4 regions of the Chitinophaga agri genome follow, and region 4 is predicted to be linked to each of the others. Evidence: riboswitches for the same ligand, from Rfam matches in the RefSeq annotation. Region 4 holds a riboswitch; each other region holds the start of a gene.
The links. A riboswitch is a leader RNA that binds a small molecule or an ion and turns the genes downstream of it on or off. The one in region 4 is predicted to bind cobalamin.

Region 1 (5,271 bases), 2.0 Mb from region 4:
CACCCAGCTCACCTGCTACCTGCTGTAAAGTCTCGGTAGACGGACCAGGAATAGGTTCTGCCAGGGAGAAATTATCATAATCCTCCACGTCACAGAAATAAAGGGAAGTAAACAATTCCTGCAAACATACAATCTGCGCGCCCTTAGCTGCCGCTTCACGTACCCGCTCTATTGCCTTGGCGAGGTTATCAGCCTTATTGCCATTGCAGGACATTTGCACAAAACCTACTTTAACTTTTGACATTACCTGAGTTTAATTTTTAACTTTTTAAAAATTGAAGCTGCAAAATTACCAAATAATCTAGAAAAACCCGACGCCTATATGCCAGCCAAACCAGGCAGTCACTCCGCCACCTAATGTAAACGGACTGTAATGCGGTGGTACCCTCGATTCATAGGCCGGATCGATCTCGTCCAGCTTGTCACTGTAGTAGATCGTAAAGGACGGGCCGCCATACAGTGTCAGGTATTTGTTCAGCCGGCGGTTCCAGGCTGTCTGTAACCGGATGATAGAATTGGTATCATTCCAGCTGCCCAGGTAAAGGGACTGTGAGGTAAGTTCCACCGTGATCTCCGACCGGGGAGACACGGTGAAGGGGTGGCCGATGCCATATCCGAACGTATATGCACGTTTGTCGCCCAGTTTCATCCCTGCCAGCAGCAAACTATACAACTTCCGGCTACCGGACCTGTAAGCGATATTGACGTCAGTGAGCTCATTATTATACACCAGGACCTGGTGAAAGCCCTTTCTGACAAAGTTAAACACACCAAAGCTGAAGCCATCAGAAGAATCCGCATAGTTCACAAAGCCGATCTGTACGCCTTTTAGTACTTTGGTGTAATTGATCAAGCCTGATAGCTGTACGCCACTCGTCGTATCGAGGCTGACATTGACAGCGCCCGCTACCTGGGTCCCATCACCTCCTGTGCGGTAGTTGATCACCCCAGCGATCTGTGCTCCGTCAACCTGTTTACGGCCCATATTCACAGCACCCGCTATCTGAGCCCCTTTAATGTCGCCCCAGCCGACGTTAACAGCGCCAGCGATCTGTGCGCCATCTATACTGTCCCGGCCAAGGTTCAGGAAGCCCGCTACCTGAGCGCCCTTCAGGCTTCCTCCCGCATTGTTGAGGATACCGCCTATCTGCACTCCCTGTCCATCACCACCTGCCTGGTTATAGGTACCACTGATCTGGGCACCATGGAAGCCATATTTCAATATATTACTGATACCACCGATCTGCACCCCTTTCAGCGAATCCATGATATGATTATGGATGCCTCCAACCTGTACACCGGTGAAATGTCCGCCTACTATATTAAAGATCCCTGCAAGCTGGACCCATTTCACATCCTTCTGGTCAATGTTGAAAACGCCCGCTATCTCGACACCACTCAGACCTGCCGTATAACCACCGATCAGGTTCATAGAGAACTTATTCACTACCTGGGAGCCTATCCTTCCATGGGTGCCAATAGCAGGGACAAGGGAGTACTGGTATGGCTGACGGGTAAAGAAGTCGCTCAGGTTGAGACTCTGCATACGCTGGCGGGAAGACAGGAAGAAGCGTCCGAAGAAAGTCTGCTCTACATGGGTATGCTGATTGACATCTACCACGGTCAGTTGTATAGGTGCAGCAGGCTTAATGCTGGCATTCATCTCCTGGTCACGCCCTGCCGGTACCAGCATGACCGTATCGCGGTACAATTCCTTGCTGACGGTTAGCAGGGCCGCTGTTCTTTCCTTTTCACGCAGGCGCAGTTTAAAATAACCCTGCTCATTGGTCAGTGTTGAGATCAGCAGCATACCGTCGTATACGCTGGCATTAGCAATAGGCTGGCCGGTGACGGCGTCTTTGATGTATCCGCTTACCACATACCACTTCTCTTTGGATGAGGTGCCGGGTTGTATGATGATCTGGTTGCCTATTTCACGGAACTGAAAATTGCCCTGGAACAATATGTCCAGCACCTGTTTGACGGACCGGTTACTGACGTTGATCGTCACAAGACTATCATCATGAATGAATTCTTTCACATAAGAAAAACTGAAATCCCCCTGCATCGCCATGTTATCTAGTACTGCGGCAAGGGGCTTACGGTCAGCGGTCAGTGAGACCGTTTTATTAAGCAGGTTTTGGGCATAGCTGGTATAGCCTCCAAGGAGGAATGCTACTAACACGAATAGTCGTTTCAACAGAACAGTTTTGAATTTGCGGCAAGATACTACCTATTTTTCTTTTTGGATATTAACTACCCTTACAGTAGGTTTGTGCCGCATTTGGTTTCACCAGTGGTGAATTAAAAGGGAATCCGGTGTAAGTCCGGAGCTATCCCCGTAGCTGTAATCCTGTATCGTAACACGTACGATCGTTTTTCCCGAAGACCGCTCCAATGCCACTGTCCGCCGAAAGCGGGCGGGAAGGCCCGGGAAAAGCAGGAGAGTCAGAAGACCTGCCAGCTGCAACAGACATACCGTGCCTTCGGGTGAAAGCGCTGATGTTGTGAGGGTCAGTAATGGCCTGGTTCAATTATTTTTTAGATCCGCTGATATACCAACTGAGCACCCGGTTTGACTGGCGGCTTATTGTTGTTATGTGAGTATGTATTATCCACCGGAAAAAATTTGATGTATGTATAAAAATCTACGCAACTGGTTATTGGCTGGTCTGCTGCTGGCAGCCGCTTCCTGTAAGGATGATGATGTGATCGTGGTCCCCGGAAAATACGAGAACGGCTTCCTGATCGTATCCGAAGGTAACTACGGTACGAAATCCGGAGACCTGAACTTCTATGACTACGACAAGGATTCCGTTTACCAGTATGTATACTCTGCCGAGAATGCCGGTAAGACATTAGGTCCCAATACCTCTACCATGCAGTTCGCAACCGTATTTAATGGCAGACTGTATTTCGTTGGTAAATATGGCGCTCCGCTGGTAGTGGCTGATGCCAATACGTTAAAAGAAACCGGCCGTATTGACGCGCTGCCGGGTGGTGATGGCCGTTCCTTCGTTGGTGTTGATGATACAAGAGGTCTTGTAAGTGCGGTGGATGGTGTATATCCGCTGAACCTGACTGCTGTTACCCTGGGTACCGCCGTTGCTGGTATCACCGGAGAAGTGACCGACATGTTTAAAAGCGGTAATTATATATTTATCCTGTCTGCTAAAGAAGGGATCATTGCACTCAATACCAGTGATTACAGCATCGCAAAAAAACTGGGTACCGCTGTATGCGGGTTCGTGCAAAGCACAGATGGCAGTGTATGGGCGGCTTCCAAAACACAGCTGAAGAAGATCAATCCGTCTACACTGGCGGTAGATAGTATCACGACCAATTTCCCTGTTCATTATAACGAGTTCACTTATAACAACAGTTCCATCGTTGCATCTACTGTGGAGAACGCGGTCTTCATTGTATCAGGTACAGACAGGATCTATAAATATATTCCGGGTAATGCTGCGTCATTGACAACCGCATTTATCACACTGCCTTCAGGTCAGTATTTTTATGGAAAGGGGATCGCTTATGACAAGGCAAGGAACTACCTGGTCCTGAATAGTAACACGAACCTGTATGGTGCCGATGTCAATAACCAGGTTTATATACATAATGCGACGACAGGCGCGCTGGTGAAGAGTAAGACTTATAGCGGCTACTTCTTCCCCGGTATGGCGCTGTTTAATAAATAATCAGCAATCAGGAATTAAGAATTGATGCGAAAAGATCTTTTCGCATTGCTTAATTGCTGGTCAATGACAAAGGCGCAACGCTTTGGCATGTCAGGCTACCCGATTCTTAATTCCTGATTTTCAAATCAATTAACTTGGCCGTTCGGTTATACATATTCATCCTTTTACTGGCGTCCGGATTTCAGCTTTCCGCCCAGGATACTGCTGTCACGCGCATGTTGCAGGGCGTTACCATCTTCTCCAATAAGAATAATTCAGTATCTCCCGTACAGACGCTGAGCGGTGTGGCGCTCGAGAAGATGAATAGTTTATCTGTAGCGGATGCTGTGCGCTTCTTTTCTGGCGTGCAGCTGAAGGATTATGGTGGGCTCGGAGGGCTGAAGACGATCAACGTGCGTAGTATGGGAACGAACCACGTGGGCGTATTCTATGACGGTATACAGTTAGGTAACGCGCAGAACGGCACCGTAGACCTGGGCCGCTTCTCACTCGATAACATTGAACAGATAGATCTGTATAATGCACAGAAAGGAACGATCCTCCAGCCGGCGAAGGGGTTTGCTGCCGCTTCTTCTATCTACCTGCAATCCCGTAAACCGGTATTTGCAACAGGAGAAACAACACATGGGAAGGTGTCACTTAAAACCGGTTCCTTCGGATTGTTCAATCCCGCTGTAAGAATAGAACAAAAACTGTCTGACAGGCTCTCCGCCGTTGTGAGCAGTGAATGGACACATGGTCACGGAAGATATAGGTTCAGGTATACCAATGGTGCCTATGATACCACGGCAGTCAGACAAAACGCCGGTATCGACGCTGCCCGTGTGGAAGCCGGCCTGTATGGTCAGCTCAAAGATAGCAGTACATGGAATGCGAAAGTCTATTACTATAACTCTACCCGTGGATTGCCGGGCGCCATCGTCAGTAATAAGTTCCTGAACGGTCAGCACCAGTGGGACCGGAACCTGTTTGTACAAGCCTCCTACAACAGGAAATTCAGTAAGCGGTATACGATGCTGCTCAGTGCCAAGTATATGTATGATTACGTCCGCTACCTGGATACATCAATCATTGCAGACTATGGTGCACTCATGAACCGCTACCGCCAGCATGAGTACTATATCTCTGCAGCCAATCAATATAAGGTCACCAGCTTCTGGGATGTCGCACTATCGGCCGACTTCCAGCTGAACGAGATGACCGCTGTTAACCTTGACCATTTTGCCATCCCTACGCGTTATACCACCCTGGCCGCCGCAGCGACAAACCTGCATCTGGGACAGGTAGACATACAGGGCAATGTGCTGGCTACGTTTATCAATGAACAGACGAAACTATATAACTCCGGCAGGGACTATCAGGCACTGCGACCAACTATACTCGTGTCCTGGCAGCCATTCCATCAGCAAGACCTGAAACTGCGTGCATTCTACAAGAGCATCTTCCGGATGCCTACTTTCAACGATATGTATTACAGTACTGTAGGTAATCCTGACCTGCGTCCGGAGCATACAAAACAATATAACATAGGCCTGGGATACGCCCGCAATACCGGGAAATTCATACAGTTCTT
Region 2 (5,271 bases), 3.7 Mb from region 4:
TCCTGTACAAATATCCGGGAGAAGTTACGTGGGCTCATAGCGGCTTCTTGTGCGAGTCTTTCCACCGTGATCTCTTCATGCAGATGTCCCTGTAGCCAGGTCAGCGCATTGTTGATAGGGGTATGATCTGTTTCCTGAGCCGCCAGCATGGTGCTGTACTGTGACTGATTGCCCGGTCGCTTCAGGAACAGTACCATCTGCCGGGCTATCTGCAGCGCGAAAGTTTTACCCGTGTCTTCCTCTACCAGTGCGAGTGCGAGATCCATACCGGTGGTAACACCAGTATGACAATATGTTTTTCTTCGCTACTCATCATCAATCAGAGATATAGTTAGTGGTTCAGGAATGGCAGGAATTACCTGTTTTTTGTCTTTCCATACAAACGGCTGTCTGAATAATTTTACTGCATGAGACAGTTGCTCACTCGTAGCACTATTTACATTTTTATCCGTTAGCACAATGAAAGCACAAATGCCTGAAGCAAAATTTATGCAGATCGAAAGTACGACGCTTTGTTATTATGAACAAGGTCAGGGGGATGTTATATTGCTGTTGCATGGCTGGCCGCAGACGTCCTACGTATGGCGTAAAGTCATTCCCCTGCTGGCAGCACATAACAGGGTGATAGCGGTTGACCTGCCCGGACTCGGAGGTAGTAGCCCTGCATTATATTATGATACCAGATCGATAGCTGGTATCATAAGTCGTTTTATCAGCCATTTGCATATTGATAAGGTACACCTGGTATCACATGATGTGGGTAGCTGGGTCGCGGTATCTTTTGCGTTGTATCATGAAGCGCAGTTAAATACGCTGACAGTAATTGACGCCGCTATTCCGGGTTTATGTCTGACGACATCTTTAAACCCGCTAACGCAGGCAGGATCTGGCAGTTTTATTTCCACGCCGTGGCCGATATACCAGAAACATTGGTCGTGGGCAGGGAGAAGGAATATCTGGCCTGGTATTTCATGAATAAATCTTTTGTGAAAACGGCCATCAGCGAGGAAGACCTGGATGTATATGTGCGCGCTTACACAGGGAAGGAGCGTCTGCAATATGGTTTCGAATATTACAGGGCATTTACCACCAGTGCGCAGGTCAACAAAGCGGGCGTACATCGTTTACAGATACCTGTATTGGCCCTGGGGGGACAATATGCGCTGGGAGCGTATATGGGCGCTGCGTTGCAACAGATGGCCGATCCGAAGGTGATCGTTGTCGGAGATGCAGGACATTATGTGCCGGAAGAACAACCAGTGGCTACGGTACAATATATCCTGGAAATGATAGACAACAGATAGACATCACGACTCAGTACAGGTTCTTTCCGTTTGAAACGTCATTATACCCGTTTCATTCGTTCGGCAATACACGCACCGGATATTTAATGCCATATTTGTTATCAAATAATTAGCAGTAACAATTGCTGCGTTTAGCGCAATTGAGACAGTTGTAGGTCTAAGCAGATCACCGGCTATTCTTAGCCGGTGTGTGTATTTGTATACGTTAGTAAAAGCCAGGTAAAATCGACTATATTTGACGTGTATTTATCAACAGACCATGAATAAATTCATCCTGGCTACAGTAGTGTTAGCCATTGCTATTTTCTTTTTTGCGTCACGTTATGCAGCACAGTATCAGGTGGCAACGAAAGGTACAGTAGTGAAAATGTTGTTAACCGACAGACCCACTTTTTGTGAAGGGGGAAAATCATTGCAGTCACAGGCGGCCTTTCAGTATAATGGTATGACATATAAAAAAAATGTCAGCCGGTTTTTCTGTAGCAAACATTTTGTCGGCGAATACATGGATATGCGATATCTCAGAGGACATGAACTGGTATTATATCCTGATGAGGTGATGGGATCCTCTTTTTATCTGATAGGATCGATACTATTGTTAATGATAATAGGAGTTGTGATGGTGTTCCGATCAGGGAAGCTTAGGTAGCAGCCATGTTCCTGCATGAGCCGGAAATTTTAATACCCGGGCGTACTTGCCAGCCAAAATCATATATTTGCGCCCGTTCAGTTCTTTTTTCTTTCCCCCCGACGGGAAAAGGTTCTGCTTAACCGCAGATTAATAGGGAATCGTGTGTAAATCACGAACTGTCCCGCAACTGTAAGTAACACACAAAGTTACTGCCACCGAATGTCCACTGTTCGCCATAGGCGGATGGGAAGGACGGCAGTCACGTTACAAGTCAGGAGACCTGCCTTTTCTTTGCTGGCAATGCTTTCGTGGAATGAAGCAACGTTAGGTCCGGAGGTTTTGCGTCCGGAGTGGCTTTATTTCAGGGCTAGGTATGTACTGACGCAAGCCTTCAATCTTTCTTGTATCCATCTCTGACAGCATGGTAAAGTCTGGAAGAACAATGTTTCATTATTCTTTATCAACTTATCAATGCAAACTACTACAACTATTGCTGCGCCGGACAGCAACCCTTTGTCTGTGTTCGTTCCTGAGCGCCGTATTCCCTTTTGTAAGCAGTCATTTGCTATGTGTGTGATGCTTTGCTTTATGCAGATCATGCTGCCTGTTACGCCCAGCCATGCACAGCACATACCTCATCCTGCCAATGATCATTTGCACGGTCAGCTCACTTCAGATACAGGACGGCCAAGGCAGCTGTCGGCCGTTACCGTTAGCACCACACAGCGTGCTTCCTTTACCGGCATCAACAAAATTGGTGTTCCCGTAAGAGATATACCGCTCACCACCAGTGCTGTTTCTGCCCATACACTTGAACAGCGGGGCATAGACGATCTCGGTGATGCCATGAAGAATACTACTGGTGTAAGAGCCAATAATACTTATGGTGGTTTTCAGCATTTTACCGTACGCGGTTTTAATAACTTCGTATTACTGGTGGATGGTGTAAGGGATGAACGTCACAATATCTCTACCAGTGCACCGAGCACCAACCTGGCTAATATTGAGCGCATCGAGGTCTTAAAAGGCCCGGCATCTGTATTATTCGGTCACTCTGCACTGGGAGGAATTATCAACCTGGTGCGCAAGCGTCCTACCAGAGAGCAGCGTGCTGATTTCTCCGCCACCTATGGCAGCTTCAATACCCGCCGTATGCGTGCGGGTGCAGGTGGTCCGTTATCTGGTACCCTCTCATACCGCGTTGATGTGGGTTTCTCTGAAACAGATGGTTACCGTCGGTCGGGTGTCAATACCAACAATGCTTATCTGGCATTAGAATACACGCCTACTGCCCGCGATAACTTCTATTTCACTGTTGGTGCAAACAAAGATAAATACGACACTGATGCAGGTATCCCCATGCTGGAAGGAGGAAGATTGGCGCCGGGACTGGACGTGAATACGCGGTATAACGATCCTGCTGACTTTCTGAAAAACACGCGTTATGATTTCCAGCTACGCTATACACATCAGTTTAGTGAAGCATGGCAGTTGTCTGATCAGCTGTCCTATTCTGATGACAACATTGACTACTTTTCCACAGAGGAACTGCGCTTCAACGAAGCACTGGATTCATTGACACGTTCCTCACCATTATATTTTAATCACCTGACCAGACCCCTGCAGAACCAGCTGGAACTGACATATACAACGAAGACTGGTGGTATTGAACATAAATTACTGGTTGGTTATTCGCTAAGCATCCTCGACAGAAAAACCTATAATGGTAATATTTTCGGCGCAGGACTACATACCACTATAGCTGTTCAGGATCCTGTGCTGAATCAGGGTGATCTTGATTACTATCGTACGCAATACCGTGCTACACAAGAGCGTGTACATGGATTCTATGCACAGGAATGGGTAAGGTTGTCCGAAAAAGTGAAAGGTTTGATAGGTGTACGTTACGATATTTTCCGGGGAACTTATTTTACTAATAAGGTGGATCGCGCAGACCATGTGACAGATAAGGGAGTAAAGACGAATATCCCTTCTTCCGCATTTACCTATCGTGCAGGTCTGGTATATCAGCCAACAGAAATGTGGTCGGTATACGGTTCTTATTCCACTTATTTCAAGCCATCAAGAAGAGTAGCGCCTAACGGAGAGACCTTCGATCCGGAAGATGGATATCAGGCAGAAGTGGGCACCCGCCTGGAGTTAGGTAATACCTGGGCACTGAATGGAGCAGTTTATTATATGCGTAAGAACAATCAGGTGGAAAGTTTACCCGGGGGTGTATACAAGCGTGTAGGCTCCGCTGATTCCAAAGGCTACGAACTGGAGTTCCAGGGTTCACCACTAGCCGGTCTTGATGTGAATGCAGGGTATACTTTCACAATAGCAAAGTACCGGCCGTTTGCCGGCGATAACGTCAACCCTGTCGCAGGCAGGACGGTGGCACTGGCGCCCAGGCACATGGCGAACGTATGGGTCAACTATCAGTTGCAGCGTACGGTATTACGCGGACTGAGCGCCGGTATAGGTGCTAATTATATGTCTGATACCTATGCAAACAGTAACAACACTTATGTATTACCAGCATATACAGTGACCGATGCCGCGATCGGTTATCAGATAGGCAGGGTAGGGCTGCGGCTGAATGTAAATAACGTAGTCAATAAGCGATATTTTGCTAATGTCATCATCACTAACCAGTTCTATCCCGGCATTACACGCAGTTATTTACTGACGCTTAAATACGCTCTACAGAAATAACCACCTCCCGCCTGGTCTTTTTTATAAGGAAGGTCAGGCGGATATTCCCGCTTTATATGCGCACGATGCGCCAGCTGTTCAGTTTCCCCCATGAATCTTTGACATTCCTGGTAGATATAGTCTTCTGATTCCGGGTATAAGGGAGTCATATATTTTATTAGTTGTTATCCCGGTAGCATTAAAGTGCCAGGGTAAAATATTGTTGATTTTTGAATTATAGCATAATTTTAAACTATTGCCCTGTCAGCCACGTTATTACACCATTGACTGTTTACAGATTCCCCCAACATCTAAAACTATATTGATATGCCCCGTATACTAGCCGTTCATGGCATTGGTCAGCAGTATAAAGCAGATGAAGTAATTCATAGTGAATGGTGGCCTTATCTCGCAGGAGGGTTGCATAACGTTAATGTAGACATTGTAAAGGAAGACCTGGTATGCCCTTTTTATGGCCATTTATTCAGAAAACAGGATCTGCTCAGCGGCGATGATAAGTATGATCCCAAAGATATGACTACAGAAGAGATAGCGCTGATGGAGGCATTGCTGGAAGAAGCCGTCATCCAGGAGCCCGGTAAAGTCGCCGGCAGGGAAGTTTTTGCGCAGCAGCATCTG
Region 3 (5,271 bases), 2.4 Mb from region 4:
GCAGGCCTTTCACGGTGATCAGCAACGGATCGCCGGGGCCTAGTGATACGCCATATATCTTTCCCTGTCTATTCATGTATCAGATGCCGAGGATCTTTTTAACGGTTGTGAACACGGTTTTCTTTTCACCAGGTTTTTCATCTTCTTCAAAGAGGATACCTTTTACAGCCAGGTGGTGTCCAGTTTGTTCTTTACCGACTTCATCCTCGAAACCGATGATCTGCGTACGGTATTTACACAACTGGCAGTTCATATTCGGATGACCGTCTTCGACTTCTCTGACACGTTCGTCGATTGTTTGCATCAGGAGTTCATCGCATTCGAAGGACTTAGTTGCGATCACTGTTTTATTGGTGATAGCACTGAATTCTTCGAGCTGTGTATAGATCTTTTTAAGCAGTACACCTGTGAACAGGAATACGGGCAATGCGACAATCCTTTTATACGGCAGGTGATCGATGATCGGTAAGTGATCTTTCAGTAAAGGCTGTGTGACGCCAATGAAGGCAGTCGTAGTAAATCCGAAGCCCAGGCCTTCACCCAGCATACGGGTCAGTTTCACAATATCGGAGTTAGCATCCGGATCGGACGTACCTCTGCCTACGAGCAGCAGACAGGCATCTTTTCTGTCCATCGCCGGATGGGCAGCTTCCGCCTGTTCTACCAGCTTCTTTGCCAGTTGCAGGATAGAAGGTGTGATACCAATGTGCCGGCCCAGTCTGATCCGCAGATCAGGATATTGTGCCTGCAGCGTATTCATTTCGAAGGGAATGTCGTTTTTGGCATGTCCACCGGCAAAGAGGATGGCAGGAATAGCGATGATCTCCCGTACACCTGCCACGTACATACGTTCTACGGCGGCAGCGTATACCGGGTGTGCAAATTCAAGAAAGCCATAATCCACCATCCGGTCAGGATAGCGGTTGCGCATCAGTGCTACCAATGCCTTAAAGCCTTCGACACCTTCGGGGTCGCGGCTGCCATGACCACAGATTAAAATCCCTTTCATCATATACCACTATGTAAAAGGCTGAGCGGATCAGGGTACCTGAACGAATAGTCCAGTCTTTGTTTGATCTTGTCAGCGTTAACTATCTTGAAATGCGGATCGGCGGTGACTGCGAAGGTAGGCAGTTCCAGTCCGGCGACAGCGGCCGCCTGGGTGTAGTATTCCCGGCGGGTGGGATGTTCATCTGCGCAGGCATTGAATACATCACCCCATGCCTGTTGCCGGATGATCTCCCGGATCAGCGCAATACAGTCGTCCTGGTGGATGACATTGATCGGTGCATCCCCGTTCTCTACATTCTTTTTGCCAGCCAGGAAACGGCCAGGCATACGGTCGTAACCGATCAGTCCTGCGAAGCGTATCACTGTTGTCATAAAACGAACATTGGTACGCAGCATTTTTTCTACGGTGAGCAGTGCCTTGCCGCTGCCTTTTGTAGGCATGGCTACTTCATGTTCATATACTTCTCCATTCACATCAGGGTAGACAGAAGTAGAGCTGATGAAGAGCACGTGTTTCACCGGACTGTGCTCCACTTCTTTTATGAGGTGGGCCATCTGTGCCTGATGGTACAACACAACATCTTCTCTGCGGGAAGGAGGGAAGTTAATGATCAGTATCTGACTTTGCAGGAAGCCTGTCATGTCATTGCTGTCAATACCGGCGTCGGTGATCATTACTTTGTAGGGTTTGATCTGTTGTTCCGCCAGTTCATTCATTTTGTCGTCCGTCGTGACAGAGCCTTTCACCAGGTATCCTTCTTTTACAAGATGGACAGCCAGCGGGAGGCCGAGCCAGCCGCAGCCTAAGATGCTGATCGTATTTTCCGGTGTGTTGCTCATATTGATTTAATCTTCTGCGCGGACCTGTTCACTGACGATCACTGTTTCCGCCTTCGCATACCGGTGCCGCAGGTACAGTTCCGCGTATAAAGATATAATGATACTAATAAAAACCAGTCCGACAATATTATTCTGGAAATCACTAAGTTCGAGTGATTCGTTCCATGTGCTTGCAATTTTATACAAAGGAATGGCAAAACACATGATCGTGATCAGGACATTCAGTTTAAAACGATGACGCTGGATCTTTTTCTGGTCAAATGTTTTCAGCAGTTTGCTCAGCAGCAGGGAGTCGCAGGTGCCCGTGGCGATCAGCCCGAGCGAGAATACGATGCCACCCATAATGGCGTATACCCATTGATTAGATACAGATACAGCATACCCGAAGGCAGCGATCTGTGAAGAGGTATCGAAGATGAATCCGAAGATAATACCCGTGAGGATGACGGTGAATGGGTTCAGACTGTTATCAAACACTTTTGGCAGCAGTCTTTTACGGAATCCGCTGACGGTCGTATTGTCTTTACGGGACAGGTTGATCAGGTTTGAAATACCCATGAGCAGCAGCATCACGGAAGACAACCATTCCACGACGAGATCCAGTACGGGAGGTATCTCAAAGTTGTTCTTCAGTATACACAGGAATAACGCGATAGCCGTGACCATGATGCCATGGCCAAACGTGAACAGGGTGCCTACCCAGCGGGTCCATTTGCTTTTATGGAGATGCAGGCGGTAGGTGTAGCTATCAATCACCGTGATATGATCGGGATCCAGACCATGCCTTAAACCCAGCACAGACAGGACAATGAATCCGGTCAGATCTTGTTGCAGGATGTCCATAAGATGCGTTTATTCGTTAGGCTGGCTGTTATAGGAGAGTGGTTTCGCATCAACCAGTTCCGCTTCCGGGAAGTGTACATGGTCCATGACAAGTGCATTCTTCATCAGGTGCTCTGCGACGATGGCGCGGGTGGTTTCAGGAGAGACTTCTTTATACCACAGGCCTTCCGGATGCATAAATACCATGGGGCCCCAGGTACACTGGCCCAGGCACTTGGTGCGGACGGTGTGGATCTCATCGTTCAGGTCATTTTCGGAGAGATGTGTCCTTAATCTGATGGTCGTTTCATCTGCGCCTTTGTTGCTGCAGGTGCCGCCATTACAGATAAAGAGGATTTTCTGAACTTTCGTCAGGTCTTTGATTGCCATGCTGGTCGTTACTTTTGATTTAATACATTAATTACCCGTTAATGATTAAACAAGACCCCCGGAAATAGAAAGGAAACAAGTGCAGGTGTGCGGATGGCAAACTGCGGAATGTACTCCTTCCACTTTTTTCCCGAAGTGTTGGATAAACATAGTCGTTGGCAGGTCTTCTGACTCGTTCTACTTTTAACGCCTTCCCATGCGCCGACAGGCGGACAGTGGCATCAGTTAAAAGCTGTTACAGAACTTACAGCAGCGGGAACTGTTTTGGAATCACACCAAATTCCCTTTTAATTTCAACCGGTTTGTGAGCGGCTGAAAACCAAAAACCGTAGCAAATGTAGGTATTTATTTACTTTTTTTATCAGTAGATAAAAGCAGCGTACAGTTAATCAGTTAGTTATGCTAATGAATAATAAAGGGCGGTAATGATCACGAGGGTCAGCAACGTCACTGCATGATTGATATACATGACTTTGCGTAGCTCCTCATGGGCGAGGTCCCTGGCATGTTCCCCAATATATGGCTTGACAACTACCTGCCCATGGTAGGTGTTGGGGCCGCCGAAACGGCAATGCAATATGCCGGCAAGAGCGGACTCGGGGTACCCGGAGTTAGGGCTGGCATGCTGGTTACCGTATTTAAAGATATAGATCAGCCCCCGTTTACTGAAGGTGGCCAGTACCATCAGCACGGCCGTGATACGGGCCGGGATAAAGTTGGCCACATCATCCAGGCGGGCGGCGAACTTCCCAAACCAGAAGAATTCCTCCTTTTTGTAACCGATCATCGAGTCAAGGGTGTTGATCATCTTATAAATCATCATGGCCGGTAAGCCTCCGACGGCATAATAGAACAAAGGCGCGATGACACCGTCGCTCAGGTTTTCAGAAAGGGTTTCAAATACGGCCGTACGGATCTGGTTTTCACGCAGGTGCGTTGTTTCCCTGCCTACGATCCAGGACAGTCGTTTTCTGCCCGCTTCCAGTCCCTGGGTAGCCAATGTGTCAAAAACCTCTTTGCCTTCCTGTAAGAGGCTTTTATTCGCCAAACCATAGAAGACAAATATGCTGGTGAACAGGTAATAAAAAATGGGTGTCTGTAATTGCAGTAACAGATATTGTGCGCCATAAAAGAGCCCGCCCGTGACGATACAGAGGGCAAGGGTCATCCACATACCTTTGATGAACCGGTATTCGCCTTTATTAAGTGTAGCGGTGCATCTGGCGATAATGGATCCGAAAAGGCGGACAGGGTGTGGCAGCCAGCGGGGATCGCCCAGCGCAAGGTCCAGCAGATAGCCCGTCACTAAAGGAATAATGATCAGGAGAAACCGTTGATCCATGTGTTCAGGGCTTTGATCAGTAATTGGTTGTCCTCCGGCCGTTGTGTAGCGATCCGGAAGTGTTGTGTAGACAGACTTTTAAAGTTGGACGCGTCGCGGATAAGCAGACCATGATTGCTCAGCAGGTATTGTTTGAGTAATGATGCAGAGAACCGGTGCGTCATACAGAGGAAGAAGTTCGTGTGTGTGTGCCAGACACTGAATTCCTGCATGTAACGTAGTTGATCCATCAGTTCCTGTGTGTCTTTCCGGAGGCGGCTGACAGGCAGCTTGAGTGTATCCCTGTGTGCTGCGATGTAGAGACCCGCTTCTATGGCCAGGGCATTGACAGACCAGGGCATTTTGGAAGCCAGGATCTTGCTGATCAGTGCCGCATTACTGAGGATGTATCCGAGGCGCAGGCCGGGGATGGAATATGTTTTTGTGAGTGATTTGATGATGATCAGATTGGGATGGCGGTCAATGGCGCCGGCCATCGAAATCACCGCTTCTGTAAAGTCAACGTAGGCTTCATCTATGACGAAAATCGTTTTCGGATGGGCGGTGAGTAGCTGCGTGATCGTGTCCCGCGTCAGTATAGCTCCGGTAGGATTGTTCGGGTTACCGAAGAATACCAGGTCTGTATCAAAACGGGTGCCCGCGTTCAGGTCATCGTAGGGAACATACCTGACCGTCAGATCGTTGGTCTGGCAGGCGTCTTCATATTCCGCGAAAGCGGGAACAGCGATCGTAACCGTCTTTTGGCGAAAGGCGTGCGCAACAAGATAGAACGCCTCCGTAGCGCCATTCGTCACAAGCACTTGTCCGGGTGTGAGCAGGTGCCAGCCGGCCAGTGCCTGTTGCAGTCGCTGGGCATTGGCTTCCGG
Region 4 (5,271 bases):
CGTAATGCCTGCTCTGTTTCAGGCCATTTGCGGGTTTTCAGTCCGCAGTCAGGGTTGACCCAGATGTTACGTGCCGGCAGCAACTGTGCTGCCTTCTCCAGCAACTCCGTCATTTCCTGTACGGTCGGCACGCGCGGAGAGTGAATGTCATACACACCCGGACCTATCTCATATGGATAGCGGAACGTAGCAAATACTTCCAGCAATTCCATCTGTGAGCGGGAGGTTTCTATCGTGATCACATCTGCGTCCATGGCAGCAATATTGCTGATAATATCATTGAACTCCGCATAGCACATATGCGTATGTATCTGTGTTGTATCTGCTACGCCGGATACCGCGACCCTGAACGCTTTAACAGCCCACTCCAGGTAGGATGGCCAGTCGGCCTCACGCAGGGGTAAACCTTCTCTGATAGCAGGTTCGTCAACCTGTATCACATTTATGCCTGCTTTTTCAAGATCATTCACTTCATCACGGATAGCCAGTGCTATCTGTAAGGTAGTAGCAGCACGTGGCTGGTCGTCACGTACGAACGACCATTGCAAAATGGTGACAGGTCCTGTCAGCATGCCTTTCATTGGCTTATTGGTAAGCGATTGTGCATAACTGCTCCATTCAACGGTCATGGGTACGCTACGTTGCACGTCGCCATATATCACGGGTGGTTTGACACACCTGGATCCATAACTCTGTACCCATCCGTTTTGCGTGAATACAAATCCTTCCAGTTGCTCGCCGAAATATTCCACCATGTCATTCCGCTCAAACTCCCCATGTACGAGAACATCCAGGCGCAGGCTTTCCTGCAACTGCACGGAGTCGGCTACTGCTTTGCGGATGGAAGTATCATATGCTTCTTTGCTGATGATACCTTTTTTGAAGTCAGCACGTAGTTTTCTGATATCTTCTGTTTGCGGGAAAGAGCCGATGGTTGTGGTCGGAAATAAGGGCAGTTGCAATACTGCTTCCTGTGCCTGCTGCCGGATAGCAAAAGGATGTTTACGTGTTGCATCCGCATCCGTCAGTGCTGCCAGCCGGGCTTTCACTGCTGGTTTGTGGATGATGGCAGCGGTGCTTTTTTCCTGCATGGTTGCCTGATTGGCCTGCAGTAATACCTTGTTACCTGCAATAATGTCTCTTAATGCAATCACCTCGTTTACCTTCTGTTTGGCAAAGGCCATCCAGTTTTTAATCTGTGGCGTGAGCACTGCCTCATCTGTTTCCAGGTCGAGGTCATAAGGCGTATGTAACAGGGAGCAGGAAGTCGCGATCAGTACCCGATCCTTGCCGATTACATCGATCGCTTGCTGTATCAGCCCGAGTGATGCTTCATAGTTATTCTTCCAGATATTACGGCCGTTCACGACACCGATAGACAGCAGTACATTCGCTGGTAAGAGCGGCAGTATCGTATCCAGTTGTTCAGGTGCTCTCACAAGGTCTATGTGTAACGCGTCTACCGGTAGTTGCACCGCTAACGGAGTGTTGTCCTGTAGTCCGCCGAAATAGGTGGTCAGCAGTAGTTTCAGTGCCGGCACAGCAGCTCTCATCTGTGCATATGCCTGGAGGAAAAGATCCTGTTGTTCCGGTGTGAGGTCGAGTACCAATGTGGGTTCATCAATTTGTACCCAGGTAGCGCCGGCCTGTTGTAAAGACTGCAGCAGCTGATTGTACACAGGCAGTAATTTATCCAGCAATGCTGCTGGCTGCAGTGCTTCATCTTTTATCTTACCCAGCAGCAGGAAGCTGACAGGGCCGATCACCACAGGTTTGGTATGGATACCGAGCGTCGCAGCTTCTTTGAATTCTTCCAGGCATTTATTGTACAGCAAACTGTAATGCTGTGAGGCATCAAACTCAGGTACCAGGTAATGATAATTGGTATCGAACCATTTCGTCATTTCCATGGCGGTGGCATCAAAGCCATTTTTCTGATAACCACGCGCCATAGCGAAATATAGCTCAGGACTGCCGGGGTTTACGAGGTTTTCTTTTAAAGCTTTGAAACGTGCGGGTATGGCGCCGGTCATGATACACATATCCAGTATCTGATCATAGTAGGAAAAGTCATTAGATGGAATCAGGTTAATACCTGCCTGATGCAATGTCTCCCAGTTCTGCCGGCGTAACTGCCGGGCAGTAAGCTGTAATTTTTCGAGGGAGATCTTACCTGCCCAGTAGGCTTCATTCGCTTTCTTTAATTCCCGGTTGCTACCAATACGCGGATAGCCAAGAATGTTTGTTTGCATACTTAGATGTTTTAATGGTGTAAAAAATGGGAGACTTGCGAAAGTATATATGCAGCTGTCTGAGGCAAGTATCCTGGCTTGTAACAGTGACGACCGTTCTTCTCATCTGCCGCAGGCGGGACAATGAACATATGTGGTCATACCCGGTAGGTTACTTACAGTTGCGCGTCAGCCCGTGATTTACACACGGTTCCTTTTTAATTCCTTCCGCTTTACAGGAGGGAAACCACAAACAGTTATTGAATGATGTCAAGTTTCCGCTGTTGATATAAGTGTCTTCTTATTTTCTGTGCAAACTTAATAATATGGAACAAAATGTAATAAAAGTATTTTTATTTGGTGTTTTGTTCTTTATTATTGATTTTAAAAGTAGATGTGTGCTGTTTTGTTGAATGTAATCCATGCAAACAGTAATTTTTTCTGTGGATGGGAGAAATCGTCAGGGTACTTATTACCCGGAATCCGAAATTCCTTACGTTTGCAATATGTTCAACAATTATAAATACACGGTAACTGAGCGTTTTACGCGCTACGTGCAGATAGATACACAATCAGACCCGCTGAGTAAGTCTTTTCCTTCTACTGAAAAGCAGAAGGACCTTGGCCGGTTGTTAGTCAGCGAATTACATGAAATAGGTATTACGGATGCCATCATGGACGAGCATGGATATGTCTTTGCGACCATCCCCGGCAACACCACTAAACAGGTGCCGGTGATCTGCTTCTGTTCTCACATGGATACTTCCAGTGATTGCAGCGGGAAAGACGTAAAGCCTATCATTCACCGCCAGTACGACGGCGGCGATATAAGTCTGCCGCACGATGGTACCGTGATCAGGGCTGCCGAACACCCTTACCTGGTCTCCAAGAAAGGAGAGGACATCATTACTGCCAGCGGTAACACATTACTGGGAGCAGATGATAAGGCAGGTGTAGCAGAGATCATGGACGCAGCACAGTTCCTGATGACGCATCCTGAGGTGAAACACGGCGATATCCGTATCCTGTTCACGCCGGATGAAGAAGTAGGCCGTGGTGTGGAAAAGCTGGATATACAGCGCCTGGGTGCACAGTTTGGCTACACACTGGATGGTGGCGAGCGTGGTTCACTCGAAAATGAAAGTTTCTCTGCGGATGGTGCCAAGATCGCTATTGATGGCGTGAGCGTACATCCGGGAACTGCTAAAGATAAACTTGTCAGTGCTATTAAAATAGCCAGTGAGATAGTAGATGCGCTGCCGAAAGACAGCCTGTCTCCCGAGACTACGGAAGACCGTCAGGGTTTTATCCACCCGGTGCGTATACACGGTATTGTGGAGCATGCGGAGATAGATTTTATCCTGCGCGATTTCGTAACGGCGAAGCTGGAAGACCATGCTGACTTCCTGCGGAATACGATGAATACGGTGATGGCCCGCTATCCGCAGGCAAGTGCGACCCTGACCGTTACACAGCAATACCGTAACATGCGTGAAGTGCTGGACCTGCATCCCGAGGTAACCGCCAATGCAGAAGAAGCGATCCGCCGCGCAGGCGTTGAGCCGTTACGACTGATCATCCGTGGAGGAACGGACGGTTCCAGGCTCTCATTTATGGGATTGCCCTGCCCGAATATCTTCACGGGAGAGATGGCGCTGCACAGTAAAAATGAGTATGTAAGTATCCAGGACATGGAAAAAGCGGTGCAAACGATTGTGCATCTGGCCCAGGTATGGGAAGAACGGAGCTAATTAGTTGGTTGATTCGCAATATTTTGGCTGAACATACGTTAAATGTTTACCATATTATTGGTATCTTCCTGCCTTGTTGCACTTGAAATATATACTTTTGCAAGGTTAAAAATTTATTCATGCTCTTAGGACTCGTTACATTATTACAGGAACCTCTATTACAGCCAAAGGCGGACACCGTTGCCAGCGCAGCCACTGCAGCCGCTGCGGCAACAGCCGATCAGCAAATCAGATTACTTGACCTCCTGGTAAAAGGTGGTATCCTGATGATCCCCCTGGGAATACTTTCAGTGATCGCTATTTTTGCCTTCGTGGAAAGGTATCTTACTATCTCCAAAGCAGGTAAGCTGGAAGATAACTTTATGCCAATGATCAGAGATCATATCTCTAATGGCAATATCTCTGCTGCCCGTTCTTTGTCCAAAAATACCAACAGTCCTATCGCCAGAATGATCGATAAAGGTATCCAGCGTATCGGCAAACCTATTGAGAACATTGAAAAATCAATGGAGAATGTAGGTAAACTGGAGATCTATAAGATGGAAAAGAACCTCGTGATACTCTCCATCATCGCAGGTATTGCGCCGATGTTCGGGTTCCTGGGTACCATCGCTGGTATGATCCAGACCTTCTTTAACATCTCCATCACCTCCGATATCACCCTCGGTACGATCGCTGGTGGTATTTATGTAAAGATGATCACTTCCGCTACAGGTCTGATCATTGGTCTGGTAGCCTTCATCGGTTACAGCTTCCTGAATGCACAGATAGACAAGGTTATCAATAAAATGGAGGCCGCTTCATCAGAGTTCATTGATATTTTGCAGGAACCAACAAAGTAAATCATTGATCATCTGTAATTCTTAAATATGAACTTACGCAGTAGAAGAAATAAGCGGCACCTGGAGCTGCACAATGGAGCACTGAATGATATCCTGTTCATTCTGTTGCTTTTCTTCCTGATCGTGTCAACACTCGCCAATCCGAATGTGATCAAACTGACGCTGCCCAAAGCTAAAAGCAATACCAAGTCTAAGCAGACGGTTGTTGTCAGCATAAATGACAAACGGGAGTTTTTCGTGGGTACCAATAAAGTGCCTTTCGAAAGTCTGAAACAGATGCTGATTCCTGCACTGGGTCGTGAGACAGTAGATCCTACTATCGTCATCAATGCAGAAAAATCTGTACCAGTGGAAGAAGTAGTGAAAGTGATGGAAGTAGCCCGTGAGATCGGTGCAAAAGTGGTATTGGCCACTGCCAATCCGCAGAGTAAAGGATAATCAACCGGT

Region 1: another riboswitch for cobalamin. It lies ahead of GWR21_RS03880 (DUF5074 domain-containing protein); the one in region 4 lies ahead of metE (5-methyltetrahydropteroyltriglutamate--homocysteine S-methyltransferase).
Region 2: another riboswitch for cobalamin. It lies ahead of GWR21_RS28840 (TonB-dependent receptor); the one in region 4 lies ahead of metE (5-methyltetrahydropteroyltriglutamate--homocysteine S-methyltransferase).
Region 3: another riboswitch for cobalamin. It lies ahead of GWR21_RS02610 ((2Fe-2S) ferredoxin domain-containing protein); the one in region 4 lies ahead of metE (5-methyltetrahydropteroyltriglutamate--homocysteine S-methyltransferase).

The regions. Positions count from the first base shown of each region.
Region 1 is NZ_CP048113.1:1,033,100-1,038,370, reverse strand. Features, by position in the region: gene GWR21_RS03890 (carbon-nitrogen hydrolase) at 1-244, opposite strand, end outside; gene GWR21_RS03885 (STN and carboxypeptidase regulatory-like domain-containing protein) at 302-2,200, opposite strand; cobalamin riboswitch at 2,269-2,479, shown strand; gene GWR21_RS03880 (DUF5074 domain-containing protein) at 2,637-3,698, shown strand; gene GWR21_RS03875 (TonB-dependent receptor) at 3,833-5,271, shown strand, end outside.
Region 2 is NZ_CP048113.1:7,318,723-7,323,993, forward strand. Features, by position in the region: gene GWR21_RS28820 (GlxA family transcriptional regulator) at 1-266, opposite strand, end outside; gene GWR21_RS28825 (alpha/beta fold hydrolase) at 460-975, shown strand; gene GWR21_RS28830 (alpha/beta fold hydrolase) at 972-1,304, shown strand; gene GWR21_RS28835 (hypothetical protein) at 1,564-1,953, shown strand; cobalamin riboswitch at 2,046-2,237, shown strand; gene GWR21_RS28840 (TonB-dependent receptor) at 2,407-4,653, shown strand; gene GWR21_RS28845 (alpha/beta hydrolase family protein) at 4,960-5,271, shown strand, end outside.
Region 3 is NZ_CP048113.1:676,274-681,544, forward strand. Features, by position in the region: gene cobI (precorrin-2 C(20)-methyltransferase) at 1-76, opposite strand, end outside; gene GWR21_RS02595 (sirohydrochlorin chelatase) at 80-1,012, opposite strand; gene GWR21_RS02600 (SDR family oxidoreductase) at 1,009-1,851, opposite strand; gene GWR21_RS02605 (HoxN/HupN/NixA family nickel/cobalt transporter) at 1,858-2,694, opposite strand; gene GWR21_RS02610 ((2Fe-2S) ferredoxin domain-containing protein) at 2,704-3,063, opposite strand; cobalamin riboswitch at 3,204-3,402, opposite strand; gene cbiB (adenosylcobinamide-phosphate synthase CbiB) at 3,461-4,405, opposite strand; gene GWR21_RS02620 (pyridoxal phosphate-dependent aminotransferase) at 4,384-5,271, opposite strand, start outside.
Region 4 is NZ_CP048113.1:3,027,946-3,033,216, reverse strand. Features, by position in the region: gene metE (5-methyltetrahydropteroyltriglutamate--homocysteine S-methyltransferase) at 1-2,252, opposite strand, end outside; cobalamin riboswitch at 2,299-2,498, opposite strand; gene pepT (peptidase T) at 2,738-3,982, shown strand; gene GWR21_RS11890 (MotA/TolQ/ExbB proton channel family protein) at 4,102-4,824, shown strand; gene GWR21_RS11885 (biopolymer transporter ExbD) at 4,852-5,262, shown strand.